One region of the Mesorhizobium sp. M0106 genome, then DNA from elsewhere that is predicted to be linked to it. Evidence: riboswitches for the same ligand, from Rfam matches in the RefSeq annotation. Region 1 holds a riboswitch; the other holds the start of a gene.

Region 1 (4,384 bases):
GCAGCAGGCACGTGCATGGTACGACTCGCCCGCCTATCAGGAGATATTGCCGCTGCGCACCGGCAATTCCCAGTCCGACGTGGTCTTCGTCGACGGCGTCCAGCACCCGCACAAGGCCACCGACGTTCTCGAATAGAGGGACGATCTGCCACCATTGGCTCTTATCGTTTCAGCAGAAACACCGCCTGCTGGCCGAAAAAATTCCAGAACCACCACGGCATCGAGAAGCCGATCCGCTGGCCGTTGGCGTCGAGCGCGGTTGCCTTTTCCACCGTCGCGCCAAGCTCGTCGCACAGATTGACGAAGTCGCGAATGGTGCAGAAATGGATGTTCGGCGTGTCGTACCAGGAATAGGGCAGGTCCCTGGTCACCGGCATGCGGCCGTTGAAGAGCAACGAAAAGCGCACCCGCCAGTGGCCGAAATTCGGGAATGAGACGATGGCGCGGTTGCCGATCCGGAGCAGTTCGTCGAGCACCAGCTTCGGATTGCGTGTCGCCTGCAAGGTCTGCGACAGAACGACGAAGTCGAAACCCTTGTCGGGATAGAATTGGAGATCCTTGTCGGCATCGCCTTGAATAACCGACAGGCCGCGCGCCACGCATTCGTTGACGCCGCGCTGCGACAGTTCCAGCCCGCGGCCATCGACCTTCTTGGTCTCCTGCAGCAATTCGAGCAGCAGGCCGTCGCCGGAACCGACGTCCAGCACCCGCGACTGCGGCGGGATGAGATCGGCGACGACTTCGAGGTCGACGCGCTGGGCGCGGTTGACGCTCATGCCTTCGGCTCTTGCTCGGCACATGGTCCTGATCCGAACAATCCGCAACTTTTCGGGGTCATGCGCCGAGCCCTCTCGCCCGCGCGGCCGAGGCGATGAAGCCCTTGATGGCGGCGAACAGTTCCGGTTCGTCGAGCAGGAAGGCGTCGTGGCCGCGGTCGGTCTCGATCTCGACGAACGATACCGAGGCGCCGGCCGCGTTCAGCGCGTGCACGACCGAGCGGCTCTCCTCGGTCGGGAACAGCCAATCGCTAGTGAACGAAACCAGGCAGAAGCGCGTCTTGGTGCCGGCGAAGGCATCGGCCAGCCGGCCGCCATGGTCGGCGGCGAGATCGAAATAATCCATCGCCCGCGTCATGTAGAGATAGGAGTTGGCATCGAAGCGATCGACGAAGGTCATGCCCTGATGGCGCAGATAGCTCTCGATCTGGAAGTCGGCATCGAAGCCGAAGGTCAGCGCTTCGCGGTCCTGCAGGTTGCGGCCGAACTTGCGGTGCAGCGCTGCTTCCGACAGATAGGTGATGTGGGCGGCCATGCGCGCCACCGCCAGCCCCTTTTCCGGCCGCTTGCCATGCTCGAAATATTTGCCGCCATGCCAGTCCGGGTCGGCCATCACTGCCTGCCTGCCGACCTCGTGGAAAGCGATGTTCTGCGAGGAATGGCGGGCACCGGTGGCGATCGGCAACGCCGAGAAGACGCGCTCCGGATAGCTGGAGGCCCATTGCAGCACCTGCATGCCGCCCATCGAGCCGCCCAGCACGCTGAACAGCTGTTCGATGCCGAAATGCTCGACCAGCATCAACTGCGCCCGCACCATGTCGCGGATGGTGATGATCGGCAGGTCGAGCCCGTAGGGCTTGGCGGTGGCGGGATTGGTCGAGGCGGGGCCGGTGGAGCCGAGACAGCCGCCGATGACGTTTGACGAGATGACGAAGAAACGGTCGGTATCGATGATCTTGCCGGGACCGATCAGCACTTCCCACCAGCCCGGCTTGCCGGTCACCGGATTAGTGTTGGCGACGTGCTGGTCGCCGGTCAGCGCATGGCAGACGAGGATGGCGTTGGAGCGCGCATCGTTGAGCGTGCCATAGGTCTGGTAGGCGATCTGGAACGGCGACAGCAGCGTGCCGGCGTCGAGCTTGAGCGGCTTGTCGGCGCCGAAACGCAACACCGGGCTCGACGGCTGGTCGGCCTCGTTGTTGGTTTTTCGAGCGCGCAAAGCGACCATTACATCTCCTTGCCCGGCCTTCCGTTGTCCGCCGGTCTGGGCAACAGCCAGCCCGGGCAACAAAAAACCGGCCATGCCTTCGCAAAGCCGGTTACAAGATGCAAACGGCCCTTTAGCAAGTTGTTTAACGTGGCTGCAAGCCGACCGGCCAAATCACCACGGAACTGTCGATGCTCTTCTATGACTCGCGCGTGGGTTCGTCAACGGCAAGTTCTTGATCCCGAATTGCCGCCCCTCGACATTCCGGGCCACGGCTTGTATTTCCGCTGCGGCCTCCCGATGGAGGCATCCTCGACGGATTTCATGGAATGAGCCAGACACCGGATCAGACACGTCCAACGCCCCGCGCCGGCATCATGGACATCGAAGCCTATGTGCCCGGCAAGAGCGCGGCGCCTGAAGGTGTCGCCAAGGTCCATAAATTGTCGGCGAACGAGAACCCGCTCGGTCCTTCGCAAAAGGCGATAGAGGCCGCGCGCGCGGTCGCCGACAAGCTCGCGGTCTATCCCGACGGCAGCGCCAGGCGCCTGAGGGAAGCGATCGCCGAGGTGCACGGGCTCAACCCGGCGAACATCGTCTGCTCCAACGGCTCCGACGAGATTCTGGGCCTGCTGGCGCAGACCTATCTCGCACCCGGCGACGAAGCCATCATCACCGAACACGGCTTCATGGTCTACAAGATCTACATACAGTCGGCCGGTGCCGTCCCGGTAACGGTCAAGGAGACCGATGAACGCGCCGACATCCATGCGATCCTCGCTGCGGTGACGCCGCGCACCAGGATCATCTTCCTTGCCAATCCAAACAATCCAACCGGCACCTACGTGCCGTTCCAGGAGGTGCGCCGCCTGCATGCCGGCCTGCCGCGAAACGTGCTTCTGGTGCTGGATGCAGCTTACGCCGAATATGTCCGGCGCAACGATTATGAAGCCGGCGTCGAGTTGGTGGGCAGCGCGGAAAACGTGGTCATGACCCGCACTTTCTCCAAATTGGGCCTGGGCGGGGCGCGGATCGGCTGGATGTATGCGCCAATGCACGTCATCGACGCGATCAACCGCGTGCGCGGGCCTTTCAACGTCAATGCGACGGCGATCGAGGCCGGCATCGCGGCGATCCACGACCGCGCCCATATCGAACGCAGCGTCGCGCACAACGAGACCTGGCTAGCCTGGCTGAGCGAGCAACTAAGCGGGCTCGGGCTGCGGGTGACGCCGAGCGTCGGCAATTTCATCCTCATCCACTTTCCCGAGGACAAAAGGCATTCGGCGGCGGCCGCCGACGACTACCTCAGTGCGCGCGGCTACATATTGCGGCGCGTTTCCGGCTACGGTTTTCCGAACGCGCTGCGCATGAGCATCGGCACCGAAGAGGCCAATCGCGGCGTTGTCGCAGCACTCGCGACATTCCTGAAAAGCTAGAACACCATGACCTCACCGATGTTCGAAAAGATCGCGCTGGTCGGCATCGGCCTGATCGGCTCGTCGCTGGCCCGCGTCATCCGCCGCGAGGGACTCGCCGGCCAAGTGGCGATTTCGACGCGCAGCGACGCGACGCTGGCACGCGCGAGCCAACTCGGCCTTGGCGACACCTATACGACGGATGCGAAAGAGGCGGTTCGCGATGCTGATCTGGTTATCGTTTCGGTGCCGGTCGGCTCTTCAGGCACGGTCGCCGCAGAGATCGCGCCTGCGCTGAAGAAGGGCGCCATCCTCACCGATGTCGGCTCGACCAAGGCGTCGGTGATCGCGCAGATGCAGCCGCACGTGCCTGATGGCGTGCACTTCATCCCCGGCCATCCTTTGGCCGGCACCGAAAAATCGGGACCGGACGCCGGTTTTGCCGAACTGTTCGAGAACCGCTGGTGCATTTTCACGGCGCTGCCCGGCACCGATCCCGCAGCACTGGAAAAGCTCTCGGAATTCTGGCGCCGCTGCGGCTCCAACATCGACACGATGGACCCGCAGCATCACGACATGACGCTGGCCATCGTTTCGCACCTGCCGCATATCATCGCTTACAACATCGTCGGTACCGCCGACGATCTGGAGTCGGTGACCAAGTCCGAGGTCATCAAATACTCGGCTTCCGGCTTTCGCGACTTCACCCGTCTCGCGGCGTCCGACCCGACCATGTGGCGCGACGTCTGCCTGCACAACAAGGACGCCATTCTCGAAATGCTGGCGCGGTTTTCCGAGGATCTGTCCTCGCTGCAGCGGGCGATCCGCTGGGGCGACGGCGAAAAACTGTTCGACCTGTTCACCCGCACCCGCGCCGTCCGCCGCTCGATTATCGAGGCCGGCCAGGACATCGACGTACCGGATTTCGGCCGCCAGGCAGTCGAACACCCGCCGAAGGGATAAGCCGCGGCAGGCCGATCGCA
Region 2 (4,384 bases), on a different contig from region 1:
AGCACCTGATGGCGGCGTGGCGGCACGACACCGGCCTCGTCTGCTCGACGCCGATCGGCTCGCGGCCGGACGGCTTCTGGGGGGAGGTCGAATGCGCCTTTCTCAACACGCTGCAGGCACGCTGGCAGTACGCCGGAGAGGCGCTCGGCCTCGGCTTCGCGCAGGGCAAGAGCATGTTGTGGAATAAGCCGATGCTCGACGCCAATGGCGGCATCTGCGCGCTTGCTGCCGAGATCGCCGAAGACGCCGCCGCGACCAAGCTGGTCAACGGGCTCGGACTGCGGGTCAATCTTGTCGCCTCGCCCTTTGAACAGCCGCTCGGCCGGCGCACGTTTGGCGAGATCTGGTCGCGGCAGGCGCGTTGGGCGCGGCTGCGCCGCGTCACCTTCGCGCTGTTCTTCGCCCCCGAGATCCTGATCGGCGCAGCGCCGCCGCTGGTGCTTGCGCTGATCGCGGCGGCTGACGCCGGCGTCAGCCTGCCGGCAACCGCCATCGCCGTGCTGGTCGCGGCCTACCTGCCGGAATGCGCCTTGGCCTCGGCCAAGGGATGGCACCTGTCGCTGCGCACCATCCTGGCGATGATGGCGCGAGACCTGATGCTTCCCGCCATTTGGGCGCGCGGATGGCTGAGCGGCGCCGTCGACTGGCGCGGCAATGTGATGACTATCCAGACCAAGCCCGTCGCGGAGCTGGAAGAGACCCCGTCCGGCGCCTGATCGGCGCGTCCCCGCTCGCCTCTATTCGGCCAGCCCTTATCCGGCAACTCTCAGTGCCTGCTCGATGTCTTCGAGCAGGTCGTCGGCGTCCTCAAGGCCAACTGACAGCCTGAGCGTTCCCGGTCCGATGCCGAGCTCGGCGCGGGCCTCATCGGTCAAGTTCTTGTGCGTCGTCGTCGCCGGATGGGTGATCAGGCTCTTGGCGTCGCCGAGATTGTTGGAAATCAGCACGACGTCGAGTGCGTTCTGGAAGGCAAAGGCCGCCTGCTTGCCGCCCTTCACATCGAGGCAAATCAGCGTCGAGCCACCCGACATCTGCTTCTTGACCACCGCCGCTTGCGGGTGGTCGGCACGGCCAGGATAGATGACACGGGCGATTTGCGGGCGCTCGGCGAGGAAATCCGCGATGCGGCCGGCACTTTCCGTTTGCTGGCGTACGCGTAGCGGCAGCGTCTCCAGGCCTTTCAGCAGCGTCCAGGCATTGAAGGGCGAGAGGCTTGGGCCGGTGTGGCGGAAATAGTCATGCAGGTTCTCGTCGATCCATTTCTTGTCCGACAGAACGATGCCGCCAAGACAGCGCCCCTGGCCGTCAATATGCTTCGTGGCCGAATAGACGACGATGTGGGCGCCGAGCTGCAGGGGTTTCTGCTGCAAGGGCGTAGCGAAGACATTGTCGACGATCAGCCTGGCGCCGATCGAATTGGCAAGTGCCGCGACGGCGGCGATGTCGATCACCTCCAGCGTCGGATTGGTCGGGCTTTCCAGAAAGAACAGTTTGGTGTTCGGCTTGACCGCCTTTTCCCAATTGGCGATGTCGGTGCCGTCGACCAGCGTTGCCTCAATGCCGTATTTCGGCGCCAGCGTCTCGACCACCCAGCGGCAGGAGCCGAACAGCGCGCGCGCCGCGACGATATGGTCGCCCGCCTTGGCGCTGCACAGCAGTGCTGCCGTCACCGCCGCCATGCCGGATGCCGTGGCGCGCGCGTCCTCGGCTCCTTCCAGCGCGCACATGCGTTTCTCAAACATGTCGACCGTCGGATTGGCATAGCGCGAATAGATGAAGCCCGGCTCCTCGCCCTTGAAGCGGGCCTCCGCCGCTTGCGCCGTCTCGTAGACATAGCCTTGGGTGAGATACATCGCCTCGGAGGTCTCGCCGAAGCCGGAACGCAGCGTCCCGGCATGCACGAGTGCGGTCTGAGGCTTCCAGTCGCGCTTCTTGGTCATCATTCCATCCAAACACCAAAATTGGTCCAAACAACAAAAAACCGGTCGCGAAAGTCGCAACCGGTCCATATGGCCTTGCGGCCCGACGGTCCTTTAGCGACTTGTTTAACGTGGCTGCAAGCCGACCGGCCAAATCACCACGGGATAACGAGCTTTAGACCCGCGCCACGCTTGCGTCAATTGCCGGCATGATTAAGAGGGTTGTACCAAGCAGGTGCCAAAGGCGTCCACGGTCGGACCTGCGACAGAACAAGACCTCGCCCGGCGTTCGAACGGAGCCAGACCCTTGCGGCAGACAGGCATTCTTCCCGATCAGGATATTTCCGCGCTGTTCCAGACGGGCGCGCTGAAATCGCCGCGCACGCTCGATTCCGATCAGATCCAGCCGGCCAGCCTTGACCTCAGGCTCGGCGACAAGGCCTGGCGGGTGCGTGCTTCCTTCTTGCCCGGCCCGGACTACAGGGTTGTCAACAAGCTCGACCGGCTGAAGCTGCACGAGATCAACCTCGCCGAAGGTGCCGTGCTGGAAACCGGCTGCGTCTACATCGTGCCGCTGCTCGAAAGCCTGGCGCTGCCCGCGCATATTTCCGCCTCGGCCAACCCGAAAAGCTCGACCGGACGGCTCGATATCTTCACCCGGGTAATGACCGACCGTGGCCACGAGTTCGACAAGATCGCCGCAGGCTATGAAGGTCCGCTCTATCTGGAGGTCAGCCCGCGCACTTTCCCGATCGTCGTGCGCACCGGCTCGCGGCTGTCACAGATCAGGTTCCGCACCGGCAATGCGCTCTTGTCAGAAAGCGAGCTGCACGAGTTGCACCGCGCCGAGATGCTGGTCGCCACCGAACCACCCAACATCTCAGGCGGCGGCATCGCGCTGTCGATCGACCTCGACGGCGACAAGGATGGGCTTGTCGGCTATCGCGGCAAGCACCACACCGGCCTGGTCGACGTCGACAAGCGCGCCGCGCAGGATGTCGTCGATTTCTGGGAGCCGCTCTACAAGAGCGGTGCCGGCGAGCTGGTGCTCGATCCGGACGAATTCTATATTCTGGTGTCGCGCGAGGCGGTGCATGTGCCGCCACTCTACGCCGCCGAAATGACGCCTTTCGACCCGCTGGTCGGCGAGTTCCGCGTCCATTATGCCGGTTTCTTCGACCCGGGTTTCGGCCATTCGGCGTCGGGCGGCACCGGCAGCCGGGCGGTGCTCGAGGTGCGCAGCCACGAAGTGCCGTTCATCCTCGATCACGGCCAGATCGTCGGACGGTTGGTCTACGAGCACATGCTGAAACGGCCGCAGGCGCTCTACGGCACAGATCTAGGCTCGAACTATCAGGCGCAGGGCCTGAAACTGTCCAAGCATTTCCGCGTCGCCCGCTGATCTTGTTCGCAGGCCATCAGCCGCGAAACAGATATTCTTTCGCGGCGCCAAGGCAGCCATGAAACTGACCGACAAAGAGCAGTTCTCGCACTGCCAATCGCTTCTTCCCCCAAAAACCTCTGGTTTGCTTCTCGTCGTCAAGTGAGGCGCTTGAGCTGGACTGCAAGGGGAACAACTGCTTGCCGAGACATCCCAGCACATGGGCTCTGGCGGAGTCGATACCGCAGGCTCTGCCATTGTCGTTCAGTCTGTCAGCGCGGAGTGCGGACGTCATGCGATCCGCGTTGCGCATCAGAAAGCTCACTTGCGATTTCGAATAGCCGGTGGCCAGAAGCCGGTCAGTCATCGACATTCGGGCTTCGCGATAGGATCTTGCGCTGCATTGTCCGGCGCTGTAAGCCGCTGGGGAGAAATAGGCGAGGAACAGGACTAAACTTACGAACACAGTGCCAATCCGCAGGCCGTTCATTTCTCGCCCCTGAATTATGTCACCAGTTTACAACGCCTTCACCGCCACCTTCACCGGCTGCTCGATTTCAAGCGGGTTGCGCAGAGGCAGGCCGAAATCCTGCGCCTCGATTTCGAATACGTCACCGGCCTCGGTCCTGATGCCGTCGGCGAAGGACAGCGTCGCCGTGCCGAACATGTGTACATGCACGTCACCCGGCTGGCGGAAGGCCGAGTATTTGAAGTGATGATGCTCGAGATTGCCAATGGTGTGCGACATGTTCGCCTCGCCCGACAGGAACGGCTTTTCCCAAAGCAGCTTGCCGTCGCGTAGGATGCGTGAAGCGCCGCGGATGTCGGACGGCAGGTCGCCGATCAGGATCTCCGGGCCGAACGAAGCGTTGCGCAGCTTGGAATGGGCGAGGAAGAGATAGTTCACACGCTCGGTGACGTGGTCGGAAAACTCGTTCGACAGGGTGAAGCCGACACGGAACGGGGCGCCGTCGTCGCCGATCACATAGATCCCGGCGATTTCCGGCTCCTCGCCGGCATCCTGGGCGAAGGCCGGCGACATAAGCGCCGCACCGGGCGCCACCGCCATGGTGCCGTTGCCCTT

Evidence for each region. A riboswitch is a leader RNA that binds a small molecule or an ion and turns the genes downstream of it on or off. The one in region 1 is predicted to bind S-adenosylmethionine.
Region 2: another riboswitch for S-adenosylmethionine. It lies ahead of NKJ55_RS03340 (O-succinylhomoserine sulfhydrylase); the one in region 1 lies ahead of metX (homoserine O-acetyltransferase MetX).

What each region holds. Positions count from the first base shown of each region.
Region 1 covers NZ_JAMYUA010000035.1:58,160-62,543, reverse strand. The annotation lists gene NKJ55_RS26585 (DUF1330 domain-containing protein) at 1-136, shown strand, start outside; gene metW (methionine biosynthesis protein MetW) at 162-776, opposite strand; gene metX (homoserine O-acetyltransferase MetX) at 835-2,004, opposite strand; SAM riboswitch at 2,097-2,174, opposite strand; gene hisC (histidinol-phosphate transaminase) at 2,313-3,422, shown strand; gene NKJ55_RS26565 (prephenate/arogenate dehydrogenase family protein) at 3,429-4,364, shown strand.
Region 2 covers NZ_JAMYUA010000002.1:336,887-341,270, forward strand. The annotation lists gene NKJ55_RS03335 (glycosyltransferase) at 1-716, shown strand, start outside; gene NKJ55_RS03340 (O-succinylhomoserine sulfhydrylase) at 753-1,943, opposite strand; SAM riboswitch at 2,014-2,091, opposite strand; gene NKJ55_RS03345 (2'-deoxycytidine 5'-triphosphate deaminase) at 2,227-3,321, shown strand; gene NKJ55_RS03350 (hypothetical protein) at 3,338-3,790, opposite strand; gene araD1 (AraD1 family protein) at 3,818-4,384, opposite strand, start outside.